3 linked regions of the Robiginitalea biformata HTCC2501 genome follow. The main gene of each other region encodes a partner of the protein of the gene in region 3 in a complex. Links are inferred from orthologs where the notes say so. Each region holds a gene or a part of one and is shown on either strand. Other genes may lie near its edges.

Evidence for each region. The genes of interacting proteins can lie anywhere in the genome.
Region 1: the proteins of tsaD (region 3) and tsaB are in contact, whole or in part, in a solved structure (PDB 4WQ4), measured with the Escherichia coli proteins. The link is inferred for Robiginitalea biformata HTCC2501 from one-to-one orthologs.
Region 2: the proteins of tsaD (region 3) and tsaE are in contact, whole or in part, in a crystal structure (PDB 6N9A), measured with the Thermotoga maritima proteins. The link is inferred for Robiginitalea biformata HTCC2501 from one-to-one orthologs. Residues at the interface, in WP_004082750.1 of Thermotoga maritima: Cys10, Asp11, Arg49, His50, Leu82, Gly84, Gly135, Gly136, Glu154, Thr155, Leu156, Asp157, Asp158, Ser159, Glu162, Asp165, Lys166, Arg169, Leu170, Tyr175, Lys213, Thr214, Leu217, Tyr218, Gln221, Arg222, Asn324; in WP_004082108.1 of Thermotoga maritima: Leu37, Gly38, Lys46, Lys57, Val59, Lys60, Ser61, Thr63, Phe64, Thr65, Leu66, Met67, Val69, Pro71, Tyr82, Arg83, Leu84, Asp86, Asp88, Phe89, Asp93, Ile128, Asp130, Glu131, Arg134.

The regions. Positions count from the first base shown.
Region 1 is NC_013222.1:48,490-53,370, reverse strand. The notes cover bases 1,034-3,990. They hold tsaB (tRNA (adenosine(37)-N6)-threonylcarbamoyltransferase complex dimerization subunit type 1 TsaB), read left to right. Parts: upstream 1,034-2,157; coding sequence 2,158-2,823; downstream 2,824-3,990. Other genes in these bases: RB2501_RS00200 (mechanosensitive ion channel family protein), read right to left, coding at 3,585-3,990; RB2501_RS00205 (hypothetical protein), read right to left, coding at 2,804-3,511; RB2501_RS00215 (TolC family protein), read left to right, coding at 1,034-2,080. Also shown: RB2501_RS00220 (efflux RND transporter periplasmic adaptor subunit), read left to right, coding at 1-676; more of RB2501_RS00215, read left to right, coding at 695-1,033; more of RB2501_RS00200, read right to left, coding at 3,991-4,415; RB2501_RS00195 (thioredoxin domain-containing protein), read right to left, coding at 4,513-4,881. UniProt on the Escherichia coli protein: Required for the formation of a threonylcarbamoyl group on adenosine at position 37 (t(6)A37) in tRNAs that read codons beginning with adenine.
Region 2 is NC_013222.1:2,603,006-2,607,714, reverse strand. The notes cover bases 892-3,676. They hold tsaE (tRNA (adenosine(37)-N6)-threonylcarbamoyltransferase complex ATPase subunit type 1 TsaE), read right to left. Parts: upstream 2,605-3,676; coding sequence 2,179-2,604; downstream 892-2,178. Other genes in these bases: RB2501_RS11550 (hypothetical protein), read left to right, coding at 2,827-3,676; RB2501_RS16135 (hypothetical protein), read right to left, coding at 1,761-1,997; RB2501_RS11555 (hypothetical protein), read right to left, coding at 989-1,627. Also shown: RB2501_RS11560 (alanine dehydrogenase), read right to left, coding at 1-870; more of RB2501_RS11550, read left to right, coding at 3,677-3,753; RB2501_RS11545 (hypothetical protein), read right to left, coding at 3,765-4,136; RB2501_RS11540 (DNA-binding protein), read left to right, coding at 4,313-4,621. UniProt on the Escherichia coli protein: Required for the formation of a threonylcarbamoyl group on adenosine at position 37 (t(6)A37) in tRNAs that read codons beginning with adenine.
Region 3 is NC_013222.1:2,170,816-2,175,559, forward strand. Bases 834-3,653 are described here. They hold tsaD (tRNA (adenosine(37)-N6)-threonylcarbamoyltransferase complex transferase subunit TsaD), read right to left. Parts: upstream 2,853-3,653; coding sequence 1,815-2,852; downstream 834-1,814. Other genes in these bases: RB2501_RS09640 (16S rRNA (uracil(1498)-N(3))-methyltransferase), read right to left, coding at 834-1,440; RB2501_RS09645 (TfoX/Sxy family protein), read right to left, coding at 1,437-1,802; RB2501_RS09655 (translocation/assembly module TamB), read left to right, coding at 2,935-3,653. Also shown: RB2501_RS09630 (AI-2E family transporter), read right to left, coding at 1-81; RB2501_RS09635 (DUF4159 domain-containing protein), read right to left, coding at 88-729; more of RB2501_RS09640, read right to left, coding at 733-833; more of RB2501_RS09655, read left to right, coding at 3,654-4,744.

The DNA.
Region 1 (4,881 bases), 2.1 Mb from region 3 along the record:
ACAGGCCAAGCAGGAAGTCGAAAACGCCCGGGCAGACTACCAGATCATCCGCCGCGGTTCGGCCGGGGGCTCTTCCAGCGCCAACACAAATATCCGCGCCACGGTAACCGGGACCATTTTGGAAATCCCCGTTGAAGAGGGCGACCAGGTAATCCAGTCCAACAACTTCAACGACGGTACCACCATCGCCACGATTGCAGATCTGGGCCAGATGATTTTTGAAGGACAGGTAGACGAAGCGGAGGTCGGTAAACTGGAGATCGGGATGCCCCTGAAGATTACCCTCGGGGCCATCCAGGACCAGGAATTCGAAGCCGACCTGCAATTTATTGCCCCCAAAGGGGTGGAGGAGGAAGGAGCCGTTCAGTTCCGCATCGAGGGGAGTGTCTCCCTGGATTCCGCCCACTTTATCCGTGCGGGCTATAGCGCCAACGCCTCCCTGGTTCTCTCCCAGAAGGACAGCGTCCTGGCCGTTAAGGAAGCCTGGCTGCAATTCGACAACGAAACGGAGAAACCCTACGTGGAAGTCAAAACCGGCGAGAACGAGTACGAGCGCCGGGACATTGAAACGGGTATTTCCGACGGGATATTCGTGGAAGTGCTTTCCGGGGTTACCGAGGAAGACGAAATAAAAATCTGGAACAAGACGGAGCCCATGAGTTCCGACGAGAGCTAATTCATCAAAATTCAAAAAATGAACACCTTTAAATCAATAAGACCTTCACGCGTCCTGCGGGTACTCTTTGTGCTGTTTGCCTTTTCGGCGGGGGTAATCCAGGCGCAGAAACGGGAATGGACGCTCGAGGAGTGCGTTACCTATGCCGTCGAAAACAACCTGGACGTCCAGCAGTTCCAACTGGCTTTTGAGCGGACGATGCTCGATAAATCGGACGCAATCGGGAACCTGCTCCCTGCTGTGAACGCGCAGACCCAGGTGGGCCGGAACGTAGGTTTTACGATCGATCCGTCTACCAACGCCCCTACCACTGCGGGGATCACCACTGCGAGTGCCAACCTCACTGCGAGCATGACGCTTTTTGACGGGCTCAGGAATATCAACCAGTTGCAACGGGCAAAAATGAATGCCCTTGCCAGCCAGTACCAGTTACAGGACCTGGTGGACGACATCCGCCTGAACGTAGCCAACGCCTACCTGAACGTGCTCTCCAACAAGGAATCCCTCAAGGCCTTCCAGGCGCAATATGCCGTGACGGAGCAGGACCTGAACCGGATCCGCGAGCAGGTAGATGCCGGGGTTCTCCCGCGGGGCGACCTGCTGGAGATCCAGGCAACGGCCGCCAACCTGGAACAGCAGATCGTCAATGCGGAGAACAATGTGCTTCTTTCCCGCATCGTGCTGGCCCAGCTTCTGCAGATCACGGATTACGAAAATTTCGACATTGCGGACCAGGAATTCGAGGTGCCCCCGTCCGAGATCCTGGGCAATTCGCCCAAGGTGATTTTTGACAAGGCGCTGACTTTCCGGAACGACATCGCCTTTTCGCGGTCCAACGTGGAATTGGCCGAACAGGACCTGAAGATTGCACGGGGGGCATATTTGCCTTCCCTCAATGCTTTCTTTAACTACAATACCCGGTATTCCAGCAATACCACCTTACCGGATCCGGCCAACCCGGGGTCCTTTTTCTCACCGACTTTCATCGACCAGCTATGGATCCTGGATGGGATTTCCTACGGGGCCCGGCTGGATGTACCCATCTTTAACGGGTGGAGTACCCGGAACAACGTGAAGCGCGCCAAGATCGACGTGATGCGGGCCGAACTCCAATTGGAGCAGGACAAACTCGCCCTGGAGAACGACATCAATACCGCTTACCTCGACGTGCAGAGTTTTGCCAAAGCCTACGAGGCTGCCCAAAAAACCCTGGAAGCCCGCCAACTCGCCCTGGAATACGCCCGGGAGCGCTATGAGGTGGGGTTGATGAATGCCTTTGACTACGGGCAGGCCCAGGCCCGGGTAGACGATGCACAGGCTTCGGTGATCCAGAACAAATACAACTATATCTTCCGGCTCAAGGTCCTGGAATTCTATTTCGGGCTGCCGATCACACTGGATTAAACCCACCCGGTTTACTAGGAGACAAAAGAAGGGCCCCGGTTTTCGAAATGAAAGCCGGGGCCCTATCTTTGCAACCTATGGCCTGGATACTGAACCTCGAGACCGCTTCCACAAATTGCTCCGTGGCCCTGTATGAAGGGTCGCAACTCCGCGCTCTGCGGGAAGATCCCAGCCCGGGATATTCCCACGGGGAATTGTTGCATGTATTTATACAGGAGGTGTTGTCCGAGGCCGGGGTTGGGGCCGATGCACTCGATGCCATTGCGGTAAGCAAGGGCCCCGGGTCGTATACGGGCCTCCGTATCGGGGTCGCCTCGGCCAAGGGATTGTGTTTTTCTTTGGAGGTCCCGCTCATCGCGCTGCCCACCCTGAAGGTCCTGGCAGCTGCAGCGGGGATTAAAGAGGGGTTGAGCATCCCAATGCTGGATGCCCGCAGGATGGAGGTCTATTCAGCCGTCCTGAATACTGAACTGGAATATGTCCGGGAAACCGAGGCGGAAATCCTCACACCCGATTCCTTTGCAGCTTATAAAGACCAGGGACCCCTGACCCTTGTGGGCAGCGGGGCGGAAAAAGCCCGGGAGCTACTTTCGGACCCGGTTTTTCGGTTCCAGCCGGAGATACAGCCTTCGGCCCGGTTTATGGGGCCCATGGCATACGCAGCCTTTGAGGCCGGATCTTTCGAGGACCTGGCCTATTTTGAACCCTATTACCTGAAAGACTTTATCGCGACGCGAAAGTAGATTCCGGAGAAGACGCAAGCAGCGTGTTGTAGTAGACAACCAGGTGCAGGGCATCTTCGGGTTTACGAACGTTCAGGTTGTTTTCCGAGACAAAATCCCTGAGTTTGTCCTTGTGGTCACCCAGGGCGGCCAGCAGGCTGTTTTTACGCAGGGAAACCGGCTCCATGGGCGCATCGCCCGCCCGTATAAAATATTCCGAGGCATCGAAATAGGCAGGCATCCGGGTATCCTCGTAACCGTGTTCGGCAACTTCCGGCTTCCGGTAATGCTTGATAGGACGCCGGTAGAGGACCACTTGTTGCCCGGGATTCATCGGGATGAAATACCCCCGGTCGATATCTCCCCCTTCCCGGTATGGGTGGACCTCAAAGGTGAGCCCGTCGAGTTCCACGGTGATGTTTTCCCGCTTAAGCAGGCTTTGTTCCTCCCCGTTCTGCCCCAGATACACCATTTGGCCCGTAAACGCATTGAAGCGCATCAAACGCTCCTCTTTCAGCGTATTGTCCGGGTTCTCAATGGTGATGGTCCCTTTTTTGTAAATCTCATCCAGGAACTGGGAACCGTTCGGAGGGAAATCGTAAAGGACCACCTCGAACTGGCCGTGGTACTGGGTGAGTTTGTTGCCGTTGAACTGGGCCGTGGCCATCAGTGTCAGCAGGCAGGCAGCTGTTGTTATAATCGTTTTCATAGTATGCTTCTTTAACTATACAAAGTACTAAAAAATAGCGACTTATGCAAGTCCGGGCCGCCTGCTGTCCGCCTTATTCGCCCTCGGATATCATATGGATATCCCGTTGCGGGAACGGGATCTCGATACCGGCCTCGTCGAACCGGAGTTTGAGCGTTTCCATCACGTGGAAATGCGCTGCCCAGAAGTCTTCGTTTTTCGCCCAGAATCGCAGGCTGAGGTTTACGGAGCTGTCGGCGAGTTCCCCGACGAAAACCTGCGGCTCGGGGTCCTTGAGGATCCGTTCGTCTTCCCCGCAAATTTCCAGCAACAGGTCTTTGGCCTGTTTGATGTTGGAGCCGTATCCGATGCCCACGGTAATTTTATCCCTGCGCGTATCCTCAGCACTGTAATTGACGATGTTGTCGTTGGAGAGCTTCCCGTTGGGGATAATGGCCAGTTGGTTGCCGAAGGTATTCAGCTTGGTAGTGAAAATATTGATCTCCTTAACGGTGCCGTCCAACCCCTGGGCGGAAATCCAGTCCCCCACCCGGAACGGTTTAAACAGCAGGATCAAAACGCCCCCGGCAAAATTCGACAGGGACCCCTGCAGGGCCAGGCCAATGGCCAGTCCGGCCGCACCCACAATGGCTACCAGCGAAGACGACTTCACCCCGAGCTGGGTGATGACCAGCACAAAGAGCAACAGCTTCAGGGCGATTTTGATAAAGCTCTGCAGGAAGGACTCCAGGGCCTCGTCGTAGTCCTTTTTATCAAAAAAGCGACGGACGATTTTATTGATAAAGCTGATAACCCATAACCCGACGACCAGCGTAAGGATGGCCGTTACCAGGCTGGGCAAGAAATTCCAGAACCATTCGACTCCCTGTTCGATGTGTTCCTGATAATCTCCGAATTGTTCCATATTTTGATAAAAGTTGATGTTGGTAAACGATCTGATTTTTCCGGGGAATAGTACGGAATTTGAAGGCTTCAGGCAACTTTAAAGCCTTAAATTTCTGTTAATCGGACGCGTAAGTGCGGAGTAGTTCCAGGGCCTTTCCGCTGTCTTCCAGCGGTTGCTTGCAGCTGCCTTCCCGGCAAATAAAGATCCGGGTTTTCGGCGGGTTGAAGCGGCCCCGGAACAGCGGCAGGTCGGAAGCTTCCCCGGAGAGGGCCAACAGGCATTGAGGCAGGTAGTTTCTGCGCAGGGTGGCCGACTGCTCCATGGCATCGGGCCCGCACACGGCCACTTCGTAAAACGGGACGGACATCCACAGGGCCAATTGCATCCAGTTGGTGTACTGTCCGGGGTATTTGCCTATAGAAGGGACCATGGCGGTAAGCATTTCCCGCGACCGGGTGATCCATTGGGCATCCCCGAAATAGGA
Region 2 (4,709 bases), 430 kb from region 3 along the record:
AATCACCGACCCCTTTTTCATATTTTCCACCATGGTCTGGGACACCAGGATGGGCGAGCGGTCCTTGCCGCGTACTGCGCCGATGGCCACATCGCAGCGCTTCAGCGCCTTGAGCAGGTTTTTGGGCTGGAGCGTGGAGGTGTACAAAGGCCGGTTCAGGTTGGTCTGGATGTGCCGGAGTTTGGTGATGGAATTGTCGAATATCTTCACGTTGGCACCCAGACCCAGCGCAGATCGGGCGGCGTATTCCCCAACCGTTCCGGCCCCCAGGATAACGACTTCCACCGGGGGGACCCCGCTGATGTTCCCAAACATCATCCCGTTGCCCTGGTCGGCGGCCATGATTTCCGCGGCGATCAAAACCGAGGAGATCCCGGCGATTTCACTCAGGGAGCGCACAGCTGGGTACTTCCCGTCATCGTCCCGGATGTACTCAAAGGCAACGGCGGTAATCCGTTTTTTGGCCAGGGTTTCAAAATATTGCTTGTTCCGTGTTTTGATCTGCAGGGCGGAAATGATCGTACTTTGCGGATTGATGAATTCCACCTCGGAAAGGGTAGGGGGTTCCACCTTCAGGATAATCGGGCAACCGAAAACCTTTTTCGTGTCCCGGGTGATCCGGGCGCCTGCATTCGTATAATCCAGGTCCGAAAAACTTGCACCTTCTCCTGCACCCGCTTCAATGAGCACCTTGTGGCCATGGGCCACGATGGCCCCCACCGCATCCGGGGTCAGGCAAATCCGTTTCTCCTGGTACTGGCTCTCTTTGGGAATGCCGATGTAGAGCTCCCCCTTTTGTTGGAGGACTTCCAATTTTTCTTCCTGCGGGAGTAATTGCTGCTTGCTGAACGGTGAAGTAGGTTGGTCCATAGGCCTTTAAATGCTAAGCTGGCGCGTAGGTGGTTCCTCAAAAATACAATAAATGCACGATTTGGCCCGAAATAAAAAAGAGGACGCGAGTCCTCTTTTTTTGGTGGTGAGTTTATTCTTAGAATAAACTTCGGAAAGAATGTTGGATTCCTCTCAAAAGATTATTGAGTGTTCTTTTTGGAGTGACATCTGATAACTCTTTATCAATTGATGTGGAATAATCACCCATTTGAATTCCAGCTTTCTCTAATTGTTCCTTTTCTCGGTTCTTGTAATACTGAAGTTCGGCATCCATCGCTTCAAGATCAATTCCATGGACATATTTATCATATATTTTTACTCGAATAAAATAAACAAAAGGTATCACTACCATACAAATGGGGAGCAACCACAATACATTTTTTGTGTCGATATTCAAATCGGGAGATACAAGAACTTCAAATAATTGAAATGCATACATACAAATAGGTATGAGCAGAATATGATACCACCAGTGTTTACAAGTGAAAAACCAGATAATTAATAAATAAAGAGGTATAAACTTACTAACGAAAAACCAAGCAAAAGCATTTATATTATTAAATCCATTGCTATCAATAACAAATCCTAGGAATTCAACGGTGGCTCCAGGTTCTTTGCTGAAGTAGTCATGTGCCTTAAACACAAAGGGCGATGCTATTATAAAAAACACTGCTATAGACTCAATCCAAAGTCTTTTTCGAGTTTTCTTTTTTACAATTACTTCTTCTGCGTTCATTTTTAAGAGATTTGGTAGAGAGATAACGCAGAAAAGGACGTCTTATTGGACGCCCTTTTAATCTAAATCATGCAGTTTAAAGACGAATTAACTCATTTCGTCGAAAAGTGCATCTAAATAATATACTGTAATATCAGTTTCTCTTGTCTGGAGTGATATCAGTGCGATTTACCGAAGACCTATTTGGAGTAATATCAGTTCTATTAACAGCTCTATCTGGAGTAACATCTGTTCTATTTACAGACCGATCTGGGGTAATATCCGTTCGATTAACACCTTCATAGAGACCATCTCCTGTATCATTTGAGCAGGCAGCTAAAAACAATACAGAAAAAGCTATAAGAGTATAAAAGATTTTTCTAGTGTTCATAGTTCGGAGGATTAGGTATGGTTTTCATTTTCATTAACAAATGTAGGAAAATCTACATTCGCCTTAGTCAATTAAATTCAAAAATAATGCATTTTATCGATAGAATCAAGCATTTTACCGAAAAAAGTGCATTTCATCGAATCAACTGCAATAATCCTGCAGAATGGACGATAAGCGTTTCCTACGTGTTGAAGTTTTTAAGGGTCAGCCGTCTAGACTCATGATTGAGAAGCAGTATTACTATTTCCGTTCGCATTTCAGGTAATAAGGAATCAACAATGTCTGGCCATTCGATGAATACATATTTACCATTATTTAGGTATTCTTCAATTCCAAAATCTAAAGCTTCCTCAGAACAGTTTATTCGATAACAATCCAAATGAAATATTGATTCGCCACTATCCATCAAAGTATATTCATTGGCAATTCCGAAAGTAGGACTCTGTACTTGTCCTTCAATCTCTAATATTGTACATATTTCTTTTATTAAAGTAGTTTTACCAGCCCCCAAATCGCCTTTAAAACAAACTATTTTAGAATGAGCATTGTCTAAAATAAATCTTGCTGCCTCTCCAATTTGACTCAAAGAATAATCTAAACTTTTCAAACTTTACCTTCTTTTAAATATTTTTTCTATATTTAGAATATTTACTACGAAGTAATGACCTGGAAGAATTTATATTTTCGTCAATTGCTCTTTTCTATTGCAATAATCATAACTCCGTTACTTTCGTTTATTCATCTCTTATTTAGCCGGGAAGATAGCCAGATTTCATTATTAGGATTCGAATACTTCCACGGGTATGAGTCAAATCAAGTATTTGTATGGATGATATTAGTAGAATTATCCTATTTATTACTTTTCTTGTTTGGTTATATTACAATTGATAAGCGTATAAAGTATTATTTAATCCCCTTATTGGTATATTTTTTACTAAGTACCGTTTCTATTCTAAGTGAACAATATATACTTTCTCTTGTATTTAGTTTACCTGGGGTTATTCTTATTTATATTGGTGTTGATCTTATACTGATTTTGGGTCAAATAGATTTTTTTTCTAAAAAGAACAATAATCCACAAATATTGTTTTCAAGCCTAATTTCAAAAAGACAGATCGTTAAGTTTTCTAATTGGAATAATAAAGTTGAAAATATTAAAGCACAAAGCTCTTTTAGTGATAACCCAAAACAAGAACTATGTGAATTATATCATTTAACTAAAATTGCGGAAAGAGAATCGAACCTAGATAAGAAAGAGGCAATAAAAGAAGCATGTAAGAAGAGAGAACATGCAATGCTGCCACTATTGTTGTTGCTCTTAGTGATTACCTTGCTTCCTTTTTTGCATGTAATTATTCCTACTGAAATGAAGTCAATTAGAATATTTGGCAGGACATATGAATCTTTTGGCTTCTTAAATATTGAAACTATGGTTTGGTATTTTGCAAGGAAGGTAACGGTAATTATTGGGCTATTGATCTGTTTTTTTAAATGTAAATCCTGGGTGAGATTTTCATTTCTTCCCGCACTTTCTCTTTATAGTTATCAATTTTATGAAGGATTTCTCGATGTGAAGGATTTTGAATCTTTTGGAAACACTAATATTTTCCCAACGTTTCTAGCCTTAATTTTCTTATTTGTTTTGATAGCACAAATTGTAAAATTGAGGGTTAAGATATTAGACAATATGGACTATCTAAACAGTAGGTTTGAAGAGATTCTAAATCAATTAGCCAAGGAGAATGAACTTACTTGAAAGGTGACTGGTTAGTCGCTTTTTATTTCTTTAGCAACTTCCTTTACCAGGTTGCGCAATTCCTGGTGTTGCCTTTCGCGGATTTTATCTTCTATAATCTTCTCAATAATCGCCTTCTTCTCGGCCGGCAACTTTTCAAAATCCAGAACTTCGTCCTCCATTTGTGATTTCAGCATCACGCCCTCGCCAGTAAGCAACCAAACCACGTTGAGATCCGGGTAGGTTTGCAGAACGGTTTCCAGGACATCACTCCCTACAGATGCGTGATTTTTCTTCATGCGTAGCGTATACCCATTGCTCGCTCCGATTGAGATATCAAACTGGCGAGCACTCAGCCCGATGTGGTTGATAAATTGAATGAGTCGGTCGATGGTTTTTGTCATGATGCTGCGATTGTTTTGCACTAATATAGGCTAACTTTCCGAAATAAGAAAATATTCTATTGAATAGAAAAAAGACTTTATAAATAAAGAATATTTCACTAAATAAAGAAAATAGTCTATATTTAAAAAGAACTGGTCCCTCATAGAAATATCGATAACCCCAACAATTTTCTTCTATGAAAAACATCAAACACATCGAAAGGCTCCAAAGATTGCACAACCTTATTAAAATGGAATGTACGGGGTCGCCGTCGGAAGTGGCCTTCCGGTTGGGGATCAGCGAGCGTACTGTTTACTATCTGATTGAACAACTCAAGGATTACGAAGCAAAGATAGGCTATGACAGAAGCCGGAAAACGTATTTCTACAAGGATGATTTCGTTTTGGAGGTGAATTTTTCAATCTGCATCGGAGCCCATGATCATGTTATGGAAATATTGGAGGGCAGTTATCTCAAACCCAAAAAATTCCATCCGCAGGATTAATTGGTTTCTATGGGTATAATTTTTCAACGTCATAAAACGCATAGGCATGGGGTTCCTGTTCAGTCGGATTCCTGCTGAGTCTGCCACA
Region 3 (4,744 bases):
GAGGAAATAGGCCACCAAAACAATCGCTGCAAGGATGAAAACTGCCCTGAGAACCCCGTTGGCAATGGTTTTTGCGCGCATTTTCAGTTAGTTTTTAAAAGCGTAATTGACAATATTGGCCCCCATTTGCAAGGCCTTTTGCCGAACTTCTTCCGGGTCGTTGTGCACCTCCGGTTCTTCCCATCCGTCCCCGAGGTCTGCCTCCACGGTAAAGAGCAATACCAGCCGCCCCTGGTGGAAATATCCGAACGCCTGCGGGCGCTTGCCATCGTGCTCGTGGATTTTGGGCAGGCCCTCCGGAAAATCATACGGTTCTTTGAAAATCGGGTGGTCGGCACCGATTTCCTGCAGTTGTTTGTCGGGGAAGATTTTTGGCAATTCCTCTAGGAGATACTCGGCCATGCCGTAGTTGTCGTCGATGTGCAGGAACCCGCCACCGAGCAGGTAGGTCCGGATATTCGCAGCCTCCTGCTCCGAGAAGAGGACATTGCCGTGCCCGGTCATATGCAGGAAAGGAAAGCGGAAAATATCCGGGCTGTCAGCGGCCACTGTTCCGGCCGCCGTTTCCAGGTGGGTGCCGATTTCCGCATTGCAAAAACGGATCAGGTTGGGGAGTGCCGTAGGGTTGGCGTACCAGTCACCCCCGCCCCGGTATTTGAGTACGGCCACCTCCTGGGCCTGGCCGAAACCGGTACACGCTAAAGCCATTAGGGCTGCCAGAATCCTCATGGGTTATCCGTTGTTTATCAGGTTGACTGTGGTACAGGCCACCAGGGCGGCGGTTTCCGTCCGCAGCCTGTATTCGCCCAGGGAAACCGGAATAAAGCCTTTCTCGCAAGCCATCTGGATTTCATCGTGCGTGAAGTCGCCTTCAGGGCCAATGAGGATGATGACGTCCTTGTCTGCCGCCACCCGCCTTTTGAGATCCATCTTTTCGTCCTCCTCACAGTGGGCGATAAACTTCAGGACAGGCTGCTCCCGTTCCAGGAACTCCCGGAGCGCAACCGGTTCTTCCAATTCGGGCAGATAGGTCCTCAGGCTTTGCTTCATCGCCTCCTGGACCACCCGCTGCATCCGTTCCATCGGGAGTTTCCTGCGTTCCGACCGCTGGCAGATCACAGGGGTTATCCTGTCGATCCCGATTTCAGTGGCCTTCTCCAGGAACCATTCAAACCGATCCGTTTTCTTGGTCGGGGCTACAGCCACATGCAGGCTGTACATTTTCGGGTGGAATTTGCGCGTTTCGAGCAGCTTGCCCATACACCGTTCCGGATTGGCTTCGAGGATTTCGGCTACGAACAGATACCCCTTCCCGTTGGTGATATGGAGTTGGTCGCCGGCTTTTTTGCGCAAAACTTTGACGATATGGCGGCTTTCCTCCGGGGTAAACGAAAATTGGTTGACGCTGGTATCCAGGAGCGGATGATAGAAATAATTCATTTTCCGGCTATGCGTTTTGGGGGAGCGCTTTTCTGGCGGGCGTGCTCCAGCCCCCATTCAATCCATTGTTCCATCTCTGAATCGTCGCGAAACCCTTCCGGGTCCACAAATACGAATTCCTTCATAACCCGGCCGGTAAAATCCATGGGCCGCGCACCCCTGCGGAGGAGCGCTTGCTCCATGGCGTTTGCAGGTACCCGGGCCATGAGCGAATGGCCTACGACCCCCACGCTCATCTTACCCTTGTAGAGATAGGCGAGCCCGCCAAACATGTATTTCACGGTCAGGTGCTTCGAGGCCTCGGGATGACGGGATTCGAGCATCCGGTTCAGCCGATCTTCCAATTCCTTGCTATAGGGCATTGCGTGGGTTCTTTAGTGGGGCTGACCGCCGATGCGGTACCTGGCCTGAGCCGATACCCCCAGGTCCGTAAACCTGTTGTCAAGATACTTTAAATATCCTACAATTCCTATCATGCCGGCGTTGTCCGTACAGTATTGGAACGGCGGGATATACGTGGTCCAGCCCAGTTTATGCTCGGCTTCGGACAGGGCCTGGCGGATACCCGAGTTGGCCGCCACCCCGCCGCCGATGGCGATATGCCGGATCCCGGTTTCCCGGGCCGCCTTTTTCAGCTTTTGCATCAGGATGGTAACTATCGTTTGCTGTAAAGAGGCACAGATATTGTCCCGTTCCCTGGCAACGAAATCCGGGTCGTTTTTTGTGTTGCGCTGGATGAAGTACAGGACGCTCGTCTTCAGCCCGCTGAAGCTGAAATTGAGCCCGTCCACTTTGGGGATCGGGAAGTCGAATGCCTCCGGGTTTCCCTGGCCGGCGTACTTGTCTATCAGCGGCCCGCCCGGGTAGGGCAACCCGAGGAGTTTGGCCGTCTTGTCGAAGGCTTCGCCAACTGCGTCGTCCAGGGTTTCGCCCAGGACCTCCATGTCGAAATAACCATTCACCTTCACAATCTGGGTATGGCCCCCGCTGATGGTCATTGCCAGAAAGGGGAATGGGGGCGGGGACTTGCCAGGGGTCTCGATAAAATGCGCCAGGATATGGGCTTCCATGTGGTTGACCTCGATAAGGGGGATGCCCAGGCCAAGGGCGAGGGACTTGGCAAAGGAGGTGCCGACCAGGAGGGAACCCAAAAGTCCCGGACCCCTAGTAAAAGCTATGGCCGATAGGAGTTTTTTGTCGATATTTGCCTTGGCCAGTGCCTGGTGTACCAGGGGGACGATATGCTGCTGATGGGCCCTTGAGGCCAATTCGGGTACCACACCGCCATATTCCCGGTGAATCTGCTGGGTAGCCACCAGGTTGCTCAGCGTTTTGCGGCCGTGCAAAACAGCTACAGATGTGTCGTCGCAGGACGACTCGATCGCCAGGATGTAAATGTCTTTCTCGCGCATGCGGTTTTGGAACAAAAATTGGTTGTGCAAAGGTAAATGAATACGCCCTATCAGAAAACTCCGTAAAATAATCGTCCGCCTTTTGCTGGCCCTGCTGGTAATTTGCGTCCTGGGGACGGTTATCCTGTCGATCCCGGGCGTGCAGACGCGGCTGGCCCGGATGGTTACCAACCGGATCAATTCGGATTTCGGGACCAACATCAATATCGACCGGGTGCGGATTTCACTCATCACCTGGGATACCGCCCTCGACGGGATTTACGTGGAAGATTACCGGCAGGATACGCTGGTCTACATCGACCGGCTCAGCACGTCCATCCTGAGCCTCAGGGACGTGGTGGGGGGCACGCTGGAGTTCGGGGACATCGAGATCGACAGCCTGTTCCTGAATATGAAAACCTACCGGGATGCCCCGGATACCAACCTGGGGATCTTTATCGACAAACTCGACGACGGCCAGCCCCGGGCGCCGGGTACCCCGCCGTTCTACTTTTACGCATCCGGGGTGGAGATAGACCGGAGCCGCTTCCTTCTATCTGACGACAACCTGGAGAACCCGGTAATCCTGGATTTCAACAAATTGGAAATCGAGGCGGGTGACTTTACCATCGAGGGCCCGGAGGTCCGCACCGCCGTCCGTTCCCTTTCCCTGCAAAGCGGCCGGAACCTCGCCCTCGAGAACCTGTCCACTGACTTCACCTATACGCGGGAGCAGATGCGCTTCGATTCCCTGCGAATCCGGACACCCCTTTCCGCGCTGCGGGGCGGGCTGGTATTCGATTATAAACGGGAGGACCTGGCAGATTTCACCAACGAGGTGCTGGTCACGGCAAACTTTGATCAATCCGTGGTGGGGCTCGACGAGATCAACCAGCTCTACGATGCGTTCGGGACCGGGAAGACAGCGGAGTTTACCACGGAAATCAGCGGGACGCTGAACGATTTGCAGCTCAGCAACCTTTTACTGGTTACCGATAACACGGGGATCCGTGGGGATTTTGAGTTTCAGAACCTCTTTAGCCGGGATGCCCCCTTCCGCATGGACGCCTCCATCCGGGATGTCACCACCACCTATTACCAGCTGCGGGGCCTGATGCCCAATCTGCTGGGCAATTCCCTGCCGAGCACCATCCAGCGACTCGGGCAGTTTACCATCCGTGGGGATGCCGTGGTGACCGAGTCCAGTATCAATGCGCAGGTGAACATTACCAGCGGGATTGGGAGCAGCTATGCGGACCTGCAGCTGACGGACGTGAACGATATCGACCGCGCTTCCTACCAGGGCTTTGTTTCCCTGATCGATTTTGACCTGGGCGCTTTTACCGGCAATGCGTCCCTGGGGACCGCTTCCCTGGACGTCAACGTGGAAGGCGAGGGCTTCACGAGCCGGGGGCTGAACACCGAGGTGATCGGGGAGGTGTATTCGATAAACTTCAACAACTACGGGTATTCCGATATCTCCGTTTCCGGGATCCTCAAGGACCAGCTGTTCGATGGGTCGCTCAACAGCCGTGACCCGAATTTCATATTCAACTTCAAGGGGCTCGCTGACTTCGGCAGCCAGCCCAACACGTTCAATTTCGTGGCCTCGGTAGACTATGCGGACCTGTATGAATTGAATTTCATCAAGGATACGCTCGCCATTTTCCAGGGAAACGTGGATATGGACATCACCGGGAGCAACCCGGACAATATCCGCGGGGACATCCGGTTCAGCCAGACACAGTACCAGAATCCGAACAACACCTATTATTTTGAGGATTTCCAGATCGTTTCCAGTTTTGACGCGGACTCGGTGCGGACTGTGGAAATCAATTCGCCGGACATCATCACGGGGTATATGCGGGGCCGCTTCAAGGTTGGCGAACTCGGGAAGCTATTGCAGAACTCCG